2 regions of the Lysinibacillus sp. HST-98 genome follow, and region 1 is predicted to be linked to the other one. Evidence: riboswitches for the same ligand, from Rfam matches in the RefSeq annotation. Region 1 holds a riboswitch; the other holds the start of a gene.
What was found. A riboswitch is a leader RNA that binds a small molecule or an ion and turns the genes downstream of it on or off. The one in region 1 is predicted to bind S-adenosylmethionine.
Positions count from the first base shown of each region.

Region 2: another riboswitch for S-adenosylmethionine. It lies ahead of JIN86_RS12610 (O-acetylhomoserine aminocarboxypropyltransferase/cysteine synthase family protein); the one in region 1 lies ahead of JIN86_RS15225 (cyclase family protein).

Region 1 covers NZ_JAENHX010000006.1:186,482-194,588, forward strand. Annotated here, with positions in the region: gene JIN86_RS15205 (MFS transporter) at 1-983, shown strand, start outside; gene JIN86_RS15210 (ABC transporter substrate-binding protein) at 1,136-2,086, shown strand; gene JIN86_RS15215 (helix-turn-helix domain-containing protein) at 2,551-4,122, shown strand; gene JIN86_RS15220 (YuzC family spore coat inner layer protein) at 4,237-4,641, shown strand; SAM riboswitch class I at 4,723-4,828, shown strand; gene JIN86_RS15225 (cyclase family protein) at 4,920-5,657, shown strand; gene JIN86_RS15230 (DedA family protein) at 5,688-6,284, opposite strand; gene JIN86_RS15235 (Cof-type HAD-IIB family hydrolase) at 6,346-7,119, opposite strand; gene JIN86_RS15240 (DUF2225 domain-containing protein) at 7,453-8,107, shown strand, end outside.
Region 2 covers NZ_JAENHX010000004.1:380,004-388,110, forward strand. Annotated here, with positions in the region: gene JIN86_RS12605 (hypothetical protein) at 433-816, opposite strand; gene JIN86_RS12610 (O-acetylhomoserine aminocarboxypropyltransferase/cysteine synthase family protein) at 1,148-2,449, opposite strand; SAM riboswitch class I at 2,566-2,679, opposite strand; gene JIN86_RS12615 (glycerol-3-phosphate acyltransferase) at 2,833-3,465, shown strand; gene JIN86_RS12620 (DASS family sodium-coupled anion symporter) at 3,661-5,142, shown strand; gene JIN86_RS12625 (succinyl-CoA:acetate CoA-transferase ScpC) at 5,216-6,739, opposite strand; gene chrR (class II chromate reductase ChrR) at 7,107-7,838, shown strand; gene JIN86_RS12635 (hypothetical protein) at 8,043-8,107, shown strand, end outside.

The DNA.
Region 1 (8,107 bases):
CTCTAACATCCCGCCTTAGTCGAAAAACCGTATTATTGCTTGTCATGTCCATTTTTATAGTGGGTAACCTAGCAGTCGCTTTAGCTCCTAATTTCGCTTTACTATTAATCGGACGTATTATTTCAGCATTAGCACATGGTGTGTTTATGTCCATCGCTTCTGTTATAGCAGCCGATGTAGTGGAACCAAATAAACGAGCAAGTGCTATCGCCTTTATGTTTACTGGCTTAACATTAGCTACTGTAACAGGTGTCCCACTCGGTACATTTATTGGACAAGTAACAGATTGGCGTATGTCATTCATTTTTATTGTCGTCATTGGAATTGTCGGTTTATTTAGTAATGCATTGTTAGTACCTAGCCAATTATCGAAAGGCAATCCCATCTCTATTCGTGATATTGGCAAAGTATTAGGCAATATTCGAATGATCTTAATACTATTTATTACCGCAATTGGATACGGCGGTGTTTTTGTTGTCTACACATATGTTTCACCTATTTTAGAGCAATATATGGGGTATTCCCCACATGCAGTCGTCATTATTCTAGTTGTCTATGGTATTTGTGTAGCTATCGGTAATACTCTAGGTGGTCATTTTGCTAATCATAATCCACTACGTTCCATCTTTATTATTTTTGTTGGACTTGCATTGGCATTACTTGGCATTGGCTTTACTCTTGAATCACCTATTATGGGATTAATGATGGTGCTGACAATGGGATTGTTTATGTTTATGAATGTCCCAGGATTGCAGCTATATGCTGTTCTACTATCTGAAAAATATATTCCATCAGCAATTTCAATGGCCTCAGCATTGAATATTTCCGCTTTCAACATAGGCATATTTTTAGGCTCATATATCGGAGGCTTTATTATTCGCCACCAATCGTTGGCGCATACGCCTATATACGGATTCCTGATGGTTATGCTAGCAGCAATTGTTACACTTTTATGGTTACTTTTCGATAACAAAAAACAATAACTCTCTGAATTTCATTTTGTATAAAAAAGTAGTAGAGAATGTGTATTGTTTGTTGATATGTTGTATCCTATAATTTACTTGAACCAAACGAGAATGATTATCATTCTAATTTAAAGGAATACTGTTTTAGTAAATCTATAGGAGTGAATAAAATGCGTAGAGGTCGATATTTTTCATTTGTAGTTTTCTTTGCACTAATATTCGTATTAAGTGCCTGTGGCTCAAATGAAGTAAAAGAGGATACAGCTACAGAAGAACAATCATCTAAAGATACAAGAATTGTAGAAGACGAGTTTGGAAAAGTAGAAATTCCTACAAATCCACAGCGTGTAGCTGCTATCTATTTGGAAGACTATTTAACTGCTTTGGATGTAAAACCCGTTGTGCAATGGTATCACCCATCTTGGGGAAAACAGGATTATTTAGGATTAGATGTCCCTGAGTTCGACATTACTGGTAGCATGGAAACATTATTACAAGCCAAGCCTGATTTAATCATTGTAGATGGTGCCGCAGATAAAGCAAAGTATGAGGAGTACTCAAAGGTAGCGCCTACTTACCGCTTGAAGGAAGATATTCTACAAGATCCACGTGAAATTGCAAAAACAATAGCTAATGTTTTAAATATTCCAGATAAAGCAAAAGAAATGGTTGATCGATATGAACAACGTGTTTCCGATTTAAAAGCAAAACTAGATGAATCAATTGGAGACGAAACAGTCGCTGTTGTACGACTAAATGTAGCAGATAATACATTAGCGCTATTTGGCATTAAAAATCGCTACTCTGGCTATATTTACACAGAGACAGGCTTAACACCACATCCATTAGCCCATGATATGGCAGAGTCCCAAGAGGTCTTATCAGAAGAGGCTATCACGGAATTAGATGCGGATCATATCATCCTTTTCCCTTCAAACGGTACATGGGAGTCTAAAGAAAACCAAGAAGCTATTAAATGGTTAGATAGTACACTATGGAAAACACTCCCTGCTGTAAAAAATGGGCACGTCTATATCGCTGACCGCACATATTGGCAATCAGGCGCAATCACAGCCAATTTGCTAAAGTATGATGATCTAGAGAAATGGTTCGTCAAATAATTTTCAAAAGAAAGCTCTTAACGAGGGCTTTCTTTGGCTTAGTGTTAAAAAACAAAATAATCAATAGCACTTTTGTGAAGGAGAACATGGATAGGTGTTGTCACTCATCACTTCTTCACATTGAAATAAGTGCCTATTCTCTCTTTAATAGACTTTTTTGTTCCCTACTGCTAGTACGAAAGAAGAAAAGACACGTTAGCAGCATAGTTGATTGGAGTGGAGCCAGCGTCACTCCAAGGGGATTTAGTGTCACAGATGAGACCCTGGAGCGAACGTAAGTGAGTGAAGCGGCTCATCGGACGCCCCCTGGAAAGGACGCTGGCGGAGCGGAAATCAACCCCTTGCCTTGCTAAACGGGCTTTTTCTACTAGTCATATGATCTTTTTCAACAATATGAAGAACGCTCTTAATGAGGGCTTTCTTTGTGTTGTTATGCCAATTCAACACAAAGGGGTGAATTATCAATGGGTAACTTAACACATGTTTATACGTTACAAAATATCTCTTATGCAATTCAATCATCAAAAAAATTATTGATTAGTAGTGATTTCTATACACTTTTCATCGTAATGAATGGTAGTGGAAAACTAGAAATAGATCATGACACCATTCATTTTAGTGAAGAAAAGTGCATATTGATACCGCCAAATAACACGGTTAGTATCCACATTCAAAGTGAGCACCTTTGTTTTTATCAATTACAATTCAACATTGTCAATCTCAGCAATAGTCAGAATTCATATAGTCATTTTACAAGTATCATCGAACGACATCTTCTCCCCTTTTCACAATGTCATAGACTGCTAGAAGTCATCTATCAGAACCGGTTAGCGGAGCATGAACACACGATTTTTGAGCAGCATGTGCACTTTCAAGAGCTGATGTTATTGCTCTTACATCAAACCATACCCAAGCAGATGCAAAAAAATGATCGCCAATCTGTTGAGCAGTCCATTAACCATTTACATAAACATTTTGAAAAGGAGTGGACAGTTGAGCAGCTAGCACAGCTAGCTGACGTACCAAGGTGGAATTATACGCGCATTTTTAAAGATATTACGGGACAAATTCCCCTTCACTATTTAAATAACATACGTATTGAAAAAGCTAAGCAACTATTAATGACAACAAATGATCGAGTATTTGAAATTAGCCAATCTGTCGGATTTAATAATGAGTATTATTTCAATCGTCGTTTTAAAGAACATGTCGGCATCTCTCCAGGACAATATCGAAGAAATCAAAGCAGCCATCTACGTGTATTTGCACCATTCTTAGAAGATTTCTTTGTTGCGCTTGGGATTACGCCAATTGCTCAATTCAGTCATGCAAAATGGGGAAAACAAGACTATTTAGGTCTACAGGAAGTGCCAGATATCGATGTACAAAATAGAGAAATGGATCGACTCCTTTACTATAAGCCGACTTTAATTATGCTAGATTCTGGTGTAGAGCGTTGGGAATCCTTTCACCATTTAAATGAGGTAGCCCCCGTCTGCCATCTCTCACACCCTGGAGAGAATTGGCAATCTACTTTATTTAAAATTGCAGATCTAACAGGAAAAACCTCCTTGATGCAAGACGTAATCCTACAATATGAAGATAAAGTACAACAAGCAAAAGGAATTCTTAGCAAATCTGTTTATAGGCAAAGTGTGGCATTTCTCCGTATTTCAGCCATTGGCATTACTCTATACGCGGGCCCTGAATGTGGCTATACGGGCCCCATTTTATATCGTGACTTAGGTTTAATGCCACATTCACTAGTATGGAGTATTCCGCACAATCAACGTAAAGCACAACTGACATTTGCTCAATTGTTGCAATTAGATGCTGATCATTTATTTATTACCTTTGATAAACAACATTCCATTTATGAAAATGAGGAACGTGCTATTTTAAAAACTCCTACTTGGAAAAACCTAGCTGCCGTTAAAAGCAACTGTGTCTATGAAGTAGACTTTTTAACATGGATGAATTATGGCATTTTATCACATAGTAAAAAAATTGATGATGTCTTGAATGTACTTGGCTAAAAGGAAGCTTACTTTAGCTTCCTTTTTAAATGTTTGTCCTAAACATTGCACTGCTAATAACACCGAAAGCCGTTTGGCTACATAAGATAAGGTATCAGTTATAGGATAGGAGGAATGACCTTGTATTACAATCCTTATCCGTATTTTGTGCATCCCTATCATTATCCAACATCGCCTATCGCTAATCATTTTGCCACTAGACCCTTTTCGCAACATCTAGCAATGCCGACCAATAATCCTTTTCCACCTATCGATACACACAAATTAAAAGCTTCAGCATCACGGATAAAGGCGATGATGCAACAAGCCCAATTACTTACGGATAAAATAGATAGCTCCCAACAATTCGCACATGATTTAATGAATGCTGCTCAACTTTCAAATAAAACAGAGGTTGAAAAATTAATCACATCAACAGGCATTACGGTGAAATTTGAAACAAACTATACACCAGACAGTTTTAGAATACGTCTTATTGATCATGATTGTTGTGGAGTCACCTTAAATTTGAATTGGTGAAAATTCCTAGTGAACTTGTAAACTATAAAAAACTATGCTAAAGTGTTTGTATTGTTATTTCTGAAAATTCTTATATTACTTTTCTTATCAAGAGAGACGGAGGGATTGGCCCGATGAAGTCTCAGCAACCAGCTAACAGTATGGTGCTAATTCCAATTGGCAAAATGATCAGCCTTGAAGATGAGAAGAAGAACTACCGTTGTTTCAAGCAGGAGTCCTCTTCTATTAGGGGACTCCTTTTTATTTACCACTATTTTTTACAGAAAGCAGGGAAATCGATGTCGAATGAACTTTTGCAAGCATTGGAATTATTAAAATCGAAACAGTGGGTTGACTTAACACATACTTTCGGCCCTAATTCACCACATTTTTTTATGTTTGAGGACGCTAAATTTGAAACATTATTTTCTCATAAGGATGGTTTCTTCGCTCAACAATTCACGTTCCCTGGTCAATATGGCACACATATCGACCCACCCATTCATTTTGTGCGAGATACTCGCTACTTAGAAGAATTAGAACTAAAAGAGCTTGTTCTCCCCCTTGTTGTTATTGATAAATCACAAGAGGCTGCGAGCAACCATGATTTTACATTAAGTGTAGAAGATATTCTTAATTTTGAGGACAAGCATGGAGAAATTGAAGCAGGAACATTTGTTGCATTACGTACAGATTGGAGTAAGCGCTGGCCAGATAAAGAGGCTTTCAGTAATAAGGATGCAGATGGACATAACCATATCCCTGGCTGGGGTTTAGAAGCTTTACAGTTTTTACTAACAAAACGTAAGGTAAGCGCAATTGGTCATGAAACATTCGATACAGACTCTGCTGCTAATTTTCGTAAAAATGGCAAGCTAGATGGCGAATATTTTGTGCTTGACCAGGACACCTATCAAATTGAGCTAATGACTAATTTAGACAAGCTACCTGCGAAAGGCGCTATCATCTTCAATATCGTACCTAAGCCAGAAAAAGCATCTGGCTTCCCTGTGCGCTCATTTGCTATTTTGCCATAACATAAAAGTCGGTATAGCGTATACCGACTTTTATGTTTGTCCATTTCTTTTTTTGAATAAAAAGTAAGCAATAAGCATCCCTACAATAAATAAAAGGATAAGATAGATACTATAATGAGTTAAATAGTATCCAACAAATCGCCATTTCTCTCCAAGCATCTCTCCTAATGATATAAATGTGAACGTCCAAATAAATGCCCCTATATAGGCAAAAAGTGCAAACTTTCTATAAGGATAATTATTAATAGCCGCAATATATGCTGTCAAATGGCGTACTCCTGGAATAAAATAGCCAATTAATAATAGGGTAGGTCCTATTTTTGTAAACATCTTTTTCGTAAAGTCAATTTTTTGCTCTGTAATATGAATTCTAGGGCCATATTTCTGCAGTAACGGTAAGCCAAAACGATAACCAATATAGTAGCTTAAGGTAATGCCTCCAACCGCACCAATCATTGCACTGCCCAAAGCAGGAATGTGTTCAAGACTTTCTCGGTAAACACTATAGCCTACATAAGTTAGAAACACCTCATCAGGAAGTGGCACCCCAACAATACCTCCAATTAGAATCACGATAATCCCAAAGTATCCGTAATGTTCAATTAGAGACTGCACGTGATGTGCCATAAATCATCCCACCTAAAATTTATTAAAATCTACCTGCTATATATAGTGTAACCTCAGCGCTCTAAATGACTTGAAGCTGACGTAAAGCAAAATTGATACCGCCATCCGTAGATTTCTTTGTAACAAAATTGGCAGCTCTTTTTAGAGCTTTACTACCATTTCCCATAGCAATTCCTACTCCTACATACTCCAACATATCAATATCATTATCCCCATCCCCAAAGGCAATCGCATTCTTAGGGTCAATATTAAAATAATCAAGCACCGCTTTAATAGCTATAGACTTCGAAACATCCTGCTGTAATACATTCACAATATAAGGATGCCAACGCTGTAAAAATATATTCGAAAATTGGCTAGTATATCTTTTTTCTGCCAGCTCATCCGCATATAAACACATGAGAAAAACCTCTTCATCTACAATTCTTTCATTTATAAGTGGAAAATCCCGTAAAGATAAAGTTTCTTGCATCGCTCTTAAAGCTACTGGACTTTGTATGCTATTCATGGATAGCTGCTCTGTAAAAAATGTTAGGCTATGCTGCTGTGTCTGTGCAAAAGCCTGTACATTGTGGACAATTTCTTTGGCAATCGGAGTTTTATGTATGACAAGTTCCTTATGTTTTACATAGGCTCCATTTGCTGTAATAAAGGTTTCAATCCCCAGCGCTTTTAACTCATAGCACATAGATAAGGGTCTTCCAGTAGCAGCTACAAGATGGATTCCCTTTTCTTGCAATAGCTGAATAGCTTGTTTTGTACTTTCTTCCACACAGCCATCCTCGTAATTAATCAATGTGCCGTCTACATCAAAAAACACGATATTACACTTCATTTTGAGTATCTCCATTATAGTTATTTAGAACCAATAAAATTAAATTTATAATTTTTATCGCTTGAAATATGTGAAAGTATTTTGACAAAATTTAAGTAAACTATACAACTTCCATTTACACCACCGATAAAAACTATTACAAGCGTATTTATAATAATATTTAACTAAAAATTCCTTGAATATTTTTATTTTAATAATTCTAAAGGAGTATACCAAAGAACACAAAATTGTTAAAATAAAAGATAATAACTTAAATACATTGAACGATAAAATCTTACGTATAAATAGAACAAAAGAAATAAAAATTTAGAACACGCAAAGGAGTTGATTCTTATGGCATTTAACATTTACTACTATGAAAGTAGTGTTGATTGTAAATTTTGCAAAAAGCAGTTTACAACATATAAAGTTCGCCCTAATCGATATAAAATTATCGAAGAACAAACGGATTTCATGCCTGTTTACGATGGTCTAAACCCTTTGCTATATGAAGTTGCTGTATGTCCACATTGTGGCTATGCCTACCATAAATCTATGACACGAACATATGGACCTTTCATGCTACTCATTGATGAACTATACATTAAAGAGCTCCAGAAACCTATGGATATCTGTCAGGAACGTACAATTGATAATGCCATTATCAGTTTTAAGCTCGCCTATTTAGTATCCCGTGCGTCAATGGAAGAATCTCTTTTAATGGCGAATTTCGCTTTAAAAATTGCTTGGCTCTATCGATTAAAAAAGGACGAAGAATCCGAAAAGCGTTATCTTTTTGCAGCTAGAGACTTTTATAGTAAATCCTTTGCCTCTAATCAAGAAGGTGGAGAGAGAATTCAGTTTTTACATGCTGAATTAAGCCTTCGACTTGGTGATATTCCTGAAGCAAAAAAAGGATTTTCACGCTTAATCGCTGATCGAAATGTTTCGCCAAAATATCGCAAGCTTGCACGCAATCGTTGGGAAAATTATAAATATGACGAACAAC
Region 2 (8,107 bases), on a different contig from region 1:
GTTTCATTAAAGCTAACTCTCCATGGGGTTGTGTCATGACAATTTGACACCCACCGCAGTCTTTAGCCAACAACTCTCTTTGTATGAGTTTCGCTATTTATATATGTGTTAGTACACATACAAATTCAAATAATTCAAAATTTAACTTAAAGAAAATTGTAACGCAAATACACACTTTGCACAAGAAAAATCTTTCTAGGAAGGACATTTGTTTTCTCTAGATGTGCAAAAGAAATCGGTTTCATTCCCTTTATTATACGTTTTATTAATCAATCTATAAGATTTGAACAAATATTGACTATTTACATTTCAATATATGAATGTCTTTCTTCTATTATATATATGTATGCTCAGACACTCATTACAATCCCTTTAAAGAAAAAACTCATTCCCTGTAGCAGCAGAGAATGAGCTTAAAAATATGAGGGGGTTTTAACTTGCTTTTGAAAGCAATTGATAACGGTATTGTGCTAAAGCTTGTTGAACAAGACTAATCTCTTCTTCTGTAAAATTTGGTATTGCATACGTACGTTCCACTAATTGAAATGTACCATACTTCAAGTAAAACTCTGTCGCAGGAAGTGAGATATGGCTCACACCATACTGTTCATATGCCTCAAATACTTCCTTAACAGTAAAGTCTTCTTCAGTAAAAACACGTTCTTGAAATGCTGTATGACCAAATACTTCCTGCCATTTTCTTTCGACTGATGTAAGAAGGTGTTGAATGGATTTATTGTTGACAAATACATGCCCTTCATTTAGCTCATATATTAGATAGGATACAATGTTTTGCGCACTATAGATGTTACCCATTTTAAACACTCCTTTATCATCAGTTTTTGGGAAGAGTAGTCACTGGCTAGGCAACTACTCTTCTATATATTCAAAAGTGGGGGAGCACTTATGAAAACATTTACCTTTTTTTAAAAATTTTTGTACTGTTAACTTATTTCTTAGTATATAACGTGGATTTAACAAAGTCAATAATACATATAAAATTACTTGGTATTATTTTTTATAAGGTTCTGATAATTAATGGGTGCAGTAATAGATTGATGTAGCAACGTTTAACGCATTACCAAATGAGGCTAATCGAATGAGAAAATACGTTAACGTCACAACATTTTACCATTTGCTTTAAACTTTAAGCTTCTACTGTTTGTTCAGTTGTTGTAGCCTGTGTAATGGCTTGATCTAAATCAGCAATAATATCCTCTACTGCCTCTAAACCGATGGATAAGCGAATGAGCGACTCGGTTACACCAGCTTGAACTAATTCTTCTGCTGATAGTTGCTGATGAGTAGTGGAAGCTGGATGAATAATTAATGACTTTGCATCACCTACATTTGCTACATGTGAAAATAATTTCACGCTATCAATAAGCTTTCGCCCAGCTTCTCGTCCACCCTTGATGCCAAATGTAAGCACTGAACCGAAGCCATTTCTTAAATATTTTTTTGCTAACTCATGTGTCGGAAAATCTTCTAGGCCATTATAATTTACATACTCCACAGATGGGTGGTTTTGTAAATACTCAGCCACTGCCAATGCATTTTCATTGTGTTTAGGGATACGCAGATGAAGCGTTTCTAACCCTTGCAATAAATTAAAGGCAGCATCAGCACTTAATGTTGGACCAAAATCACGTAATAATTGTACACGTAGCTTTGTAGCAAAGGCTGCAGAAGCTGTATCAATTCCATAACGTAGCCCATGGTAAGAGGCATCTGGTTCAGTAAAACCAGGGAATCGACCGCTAGTCCAATCAAACTTACCAGCGTCTACAACAACGCCCCCTAAAGTTGTACCATGACCTCCTATCCATTTAGTTGCAGAATGAACTACAACATCTGCGCCGTATTCAATAGGTGTAGAACCATAAGGAGAAGCGAACGTGCTGTCAATAATTAATGGTAGACCATTATCATGTGCAATTTTAGCTACTGCTTCAATATCTAAAACCTTTAAACTTGGATTACCATAAACCTCTGCAAAGACCGCTTTTGTTTTATCAGTAATCGCTGCTTTGAAATTCTCTGGGTTTGTTTCATCTACAAAAATTGTTTTAATACCATAGTTTGGTAATGTGTTAGCAAATAAATTATACGTACCACCATATAAAGAACTAGCTGCTACTATCTCATCACCCGCTCCAGCTAGATTTAAAATGGAAAATGCGATAGCTGCTGCACCAGATGAAAGTGCTACTGCTGCTGTTCCACCTTCCAATAAAGCCACACGTTTTTCAAACACATCAACTGTTGGATTGGTAATTCGTGTGTAAATGTTCCCTGCTTCCTCTAAGGCAAAAAGACGTTGCGCATGAGCAGTATCTTTAAATACGAAAGCAGTTGAGCGATAGACTGGAACTGTGCGAGAACCCGTCACTGGGTCTGGCTCTTGACCACCATGCAACAGCAATGTTTCTGGTTTAAAATTTGTCATTGTGTACCTCCAAATGGTTATTTTTTTACGATGGTACCGGAGATGAGGAGGATTTTTCTGTAGAAAACAAAAACCCTCTTCAGCTAAGAAGAGGGTTGCGGTTGCAAGTTTTCCTCCCCTTATCTGCCAGATCCAAGTAAGAATCTGTAGGAATTAGCACCTTAGTAAGCTCATTGCTTACTGGTTGCCGGGCATCATAGGGCCTATCCCTCCGCCGCTCTTGATAAGAGTATGAGATTCAATTTCCATCGTTGTTACACAGTATAAACATAGAGTTTTTTTCTGTCAACATGTAAATTTTATTTTTTCCGAAACTTCTGTCTGCTCTTATACGTAATATGAACGCATACACTATTTTAAAAAATTTTGAGAGGAGTATTTTTATGGTAAAGGCCGTGATCATTTTTCTTATGATTGGCTATTTAATAGGCTGTATTCACGGCTCTAAAGTGGCTCAATTTTTATCGGGGGTTGATTTAAAAAAGGCAGGCCACGGTAATGCTGGTGCCTCTAATGCTACTCTTTCCCTTGGCTGGAAATATGGCGTTTTAGTAGCCCTCATCGATATAGTCAAAGGTGTTGTGGCTATTATAGGTGCGCATTTTTATCTAGCTGACGCCATTCATTTAACAGAAGAACAAATTTGGCTGCTTACTTATATTATGGCTGCTGGGGTTATTTTAGGTCATAATTTCCCCTTCTACATGGGCTTCAATGGCGGGAAAGGAACTGCCTCCATTATTGGTATTTTACTTGCTGTTGATTGGAAGATTGGTTTATTTGCACTTATTTTATTTGTTATTTTATCCTTTGCAACAAATTATTTAATTGTTGGTGTTCTAGAATTTTATCTCGTGTTTTGTACAGCAACTTATTTATGGATTCCTGGCATTGGCCCAACCATTATAGCTCTTCTTCTTTTTGGCATAGCCATCATCCTGCACCTTGAAAATATTAAACGATTAGTCAATGGCACAGAGCCTAAAGTAACTTCTGCCTTTAAGAAAAAGAAATAATATTTCATGGATATTTTTGTATTCTTTGTGACCATGTATTTTCTCTTTATCTACTCATATTGCTGTAAAAAACACAATTTTCACATCGATTTTTTTCTACAATAAAATCAACATATTCTTATCTTAATAAAACATTATACAGGCCGATGTTATGGATAATAATCGTCATTTTTATTGCAGAAAGGATGAGAAAATATGTCTTCCCCAAAGCAAGCAGCTACAAAACTTAATTTAAAGCCACTATGGATTGGCTTGGCATTCGCGTTACTAATCATTATTACCTTTTTACCTAACAATGGTGATTTACCTATAGCTGGGCAACGAGCTTTAGCCATTTTAGCTTTTGCAGTCATCCTTTGGGTTACAGAGGCCGTTTCATATCCTGTGAGCTCGGCCATGATCATTGCACTAGTAACTGTTTTACTAGGACTCGCTCCGTCAATGGATAATCCAACTACAGAGCTAGGAACAGCTAGCGCATTAAAATTATCTTTAAGTGGCTTTAGTAATTCTGCCGTTGCTTTAGTAGCAGCAGCTCTTTTTCTAGCCGCAGCAATGCAAATTACTAATCTACATAAACGACTTGCACTTTGGATTCTTTCACTGGTAGGAACGAAAACAAAAGCTATCGTATTTGGCGCTATTTTAGTCTCTATCGTCCTCGCATTTTTTGTACCTTCTGCTACAGCACGAGCTGGCGCAGTAGTACCGATTTTGCTTGGAATGGTGGCAGCATTTGGTTTACCACGTGATAGTCGGCTTGCTGCCTTATTAGTTATTACTTCGGTACAAGCCGTTTCCATTTGGAATATTGGTATTAAAACTGCAGCAGCTCAAAATATGGTGGCTTTAAACTTTATCCAAGAGCAATTTAATGTGGATATTTCATGGGGTGCTTGGCTACTTTATGCCGCCCCCTTCTCAATTATTATGTCGATCTTTTTATTTTTCATTATGATTGCTTTAATTAAACCTGAGACTAGCAATATCGAAGGTGGTAAAGAGGTCATCAAAAAACAGCTTGCAGAGCTTGGCCCATTAAAGGCTCCTGAAATTCGTTTAATCATTACATCCGTAGTTTTACTATTTTTCTGGGCAACTGAAGGAAAACTACATCCATTTGATACGACAACAGTCACAATTATTGCTATCGCGATTCTATTAATGCCTAAAATCGGTGTGTATTCGTGGAAGGAAGTTGAGCCTCATATTCCATGGGGAACAATTATCGTCTTTGCGGTAGGCATTATGTTAGGAACCATTTTACTAAATACGCAAGGTGCTGCATGGTTATCAGATAAAGTTTTTGGTTCACTCGGGCTAGATACTATGCCTTTACTAGCAACCATCGCACTCGTAACTTTATTTAACATTTTGATTCATTTAGGCTTTGCAAGCGCAACTAGCTTAGCCTCAGCACTTATACCTGTGTTTATCGTTTTAGCCTCCACATTAACGGCTAATGTTGATCAAGTTGGTTTTGTTATTGTGCAACAATTCGTCATAAGCTTTGGCTTCCTATTACCAATTAGTGCACCACAAAACATGCTTGCCTATGGTACAGGCTCCTTTACAACAAAGGATTTCTTGAAATCTGGAATTCCATTAACCATTATCGGTTTCCTTCTCGTACTTTTGTTCTCTGCAACGTATTGGAAATGGATTGGATTATTATAGAACTTTCATTAAATTAAAACGTAAAAGCCTTGAAGAAACAGACTATTTGTCCTTCAAGGCTTTTAAGATAAGACTATTGTTTCGTAAAAGCAGGATCCTTCATCGTACCGTTTTTCGCATAGTTAACGTGCCATGATAGTGCTTTTTCTAGGTCATGTGGTGTGTGATGTCCACCCGTTGCCTCATTGGCATCATTAAAGTACTGCCACAGCTGCTCCCTATAATCAGGATGTGCACAATTATCAATGATAAGTCCCACTCGTTCTTTTGGAGCAAGTCCTCGTAAATCTGCTACGCCCTGTTCAGTTACAATGACATCAACATCATGCTCCGTATGATCCACATGCGAGACCATTGGAACAATACTCGAAATATCTCCACCCTTAGCATAAGACTTTGTCACAAAAATTCCTAAACGTGCATTACGAGCAAAGTCACCAGACCCTCCGATACCATTCATCATCTTTGTACCAGAAACGTGTGTGGAATTCACATTGCCGTAAATATCTAATTCCAATGCTGTATTCACTGAAATTAATCCGAGTCGACGAATAATTTCAGGCTGATTTGAAATTTCTTGAGGGCGCAGCACTAATTTATCAGCATATTTTTCAAAATTCCCATAAACACGGTTTCCTACTTGCTCAGAAAGGGTAATAGAAGTAGCAGATGCAAAATTCACTTTCCCTGCATCCATTAATTCAAATACTGCATCTTGGAGAACTTCTGAATAAACTTCTAAGTTCTCAAACTCAGAATCTTTAAAGCCGAGCAATACAGCATTCGCTACTGAGCCTACCCCAGATTGAATTGGTCGTAAACTTGTTGTTAAGCGACCTACTTTAATCTCTTCACGTAGGAAATTTAATAAGTGATTAGCCATAACATCTGTCTCTTCATCAGCTGGGACAATCGTTGATGGCGCATCTAATATATCCGAAATGACGATGCCTTTTACTTTATCTAAATCTAGTGGAATTCCAATTATACCAAGACGATCTGAAACATTCTGTAAAGGAATTGGATCACGTTTTCCTTGTTGTGCAGGTACGTAAATATCATGTATACCTTCTAATGCATCAAGCTGTGCTACGTTTAATTCAATGATGACTTGGTCTGCTTCTTGCACAAAAATGGGAGAGTTACCAACTGAAGTTGTAGGAATTAATAAGCCTTCTTCTGTAATAGCAGCCGCTTCAATGATCGCAAAATCAATTGGTCCAATAATACCTTGACGAACAAGCTCAGCATTATGGGAAAGATGGGCATCGACAAATGTGATATCACCGCTATTGATTTTATTACGAATGCCAGCATCTGCTTGGAAAGGACCTCGCTTACGAATGACCCCTGCTTCTGCTAAATATTGGTCTACCTCAGGTCCAAGTGATGCACCTGTAAAGACATCTACTTGAAAATCCTCTTTTTTCGCTTTCTCTACGAGTGCAAGAGGTACAACCTTTACATCGCCAGCACGTGTGAATCCGCTCATCCCTAATACCATGCCATCCTTAATCCAAGAAGCTGCTTCTTCTGCTGTTACAACCTTGCTTCGTAATTGTTCATAACGAAGCTTTTTCGCTAACTTTTCTTCCATTCCCTATTCCTCCATTCCACTTCATTTTTGTTCAACTTGCATATTTGGTTCCAGTAAATCTGTGACATCCGTCAGAGAATGTATCTTTATTCCAGGAGGATTTCATCACCTAATAGCTAATGCTGTCTAAACATTTGTGAATAAAGATCATGTAATTTTTGGTAGCACAACCAAATAAACAGTCGCTTCCATAATTTTATACTATTTAGAATATTTAATCTATATCAAATGAAATATTTTACTTTACGAGATAATTTCGACATTTATAAATTATTTATAAATAACTTTTTGTTCCTCATTATTCGATTTTGCTAGAAAAGCGTGCTATGCTCAAGGTATAGAACAGACACAAAGGAGAGAGTTTTTAATGGTTAAAGAACTATTACGTAACCATTCCTCGGTACGCATCTATGATGGAGAACCGATTTCAAAAGAAATCATTGAAGATTTAATTGGAACAGCACAAATGGCTGCAACATCACATTTTGTGCAAGCCTATAGTGTAATATGGGTAACAGATGCAGATAAAAAGGAAAAATTAGGCTTACTCTCTGGTAATCCACGTCAATATGAAACTTCAGGTGGGGCATTTGTTTTTTGCGTAGATTTCAAGCGACTTCAAATGGCGGGGAAACTAGAAGGAGTGGATATTGTAGCTGATTCTGCAGAAAATGTCCTTGTTGGGGTAGCAGATGTATCATTGTTCGCACAGAATTTTGTTATTGCGGCAGAATCAATGGGTTATGGCATTTGCTATATTGGAGGTGTACGCAATAAACCTTCTGAAATCAGTGAATTATTTAATCTGCCTGATCACGTTTTCCCATTATTCGGGCTAACAATTGGCGTTCCTGCACGTCGCAATGAGGTAAAACCTCGTTTACCTGTATCTGCTGTATTACATGAAAATGAATACAAAGTTGAAAAATATGAAGAGCTTTTACCTGCCTACAACGAGGAAATGGAAATATACTATAACAGCCGTTCGTCAAACAGAAAAATTGATAACTGGACAAAGCAGATGGCTGATTTTTTAATCGAACAACGACGTCCGCATATCAAAGAGTTTTTAGCAACAAAAGGGTTTAATTGGAAATAAATGAACCAAAATGGAATTACTATCGTATGATAATAATTCCATTTTTTACATAAAAATATTACCTACATATATTCAATCTAGGTATATTGACACGATCCCTTCTATAAATCTAACCATAAATTAAACGAAAAGACTCTTTCCTTTTCCAGCTATTCCATTCATATTAATAAATGATACCTATTAAAGAAAGGAGTTATACAAACAATGTCCAATATCAATAAACATCTTGCTCGCACCTTGGAACAACAACATAAGAGAAGTGTAAGAGG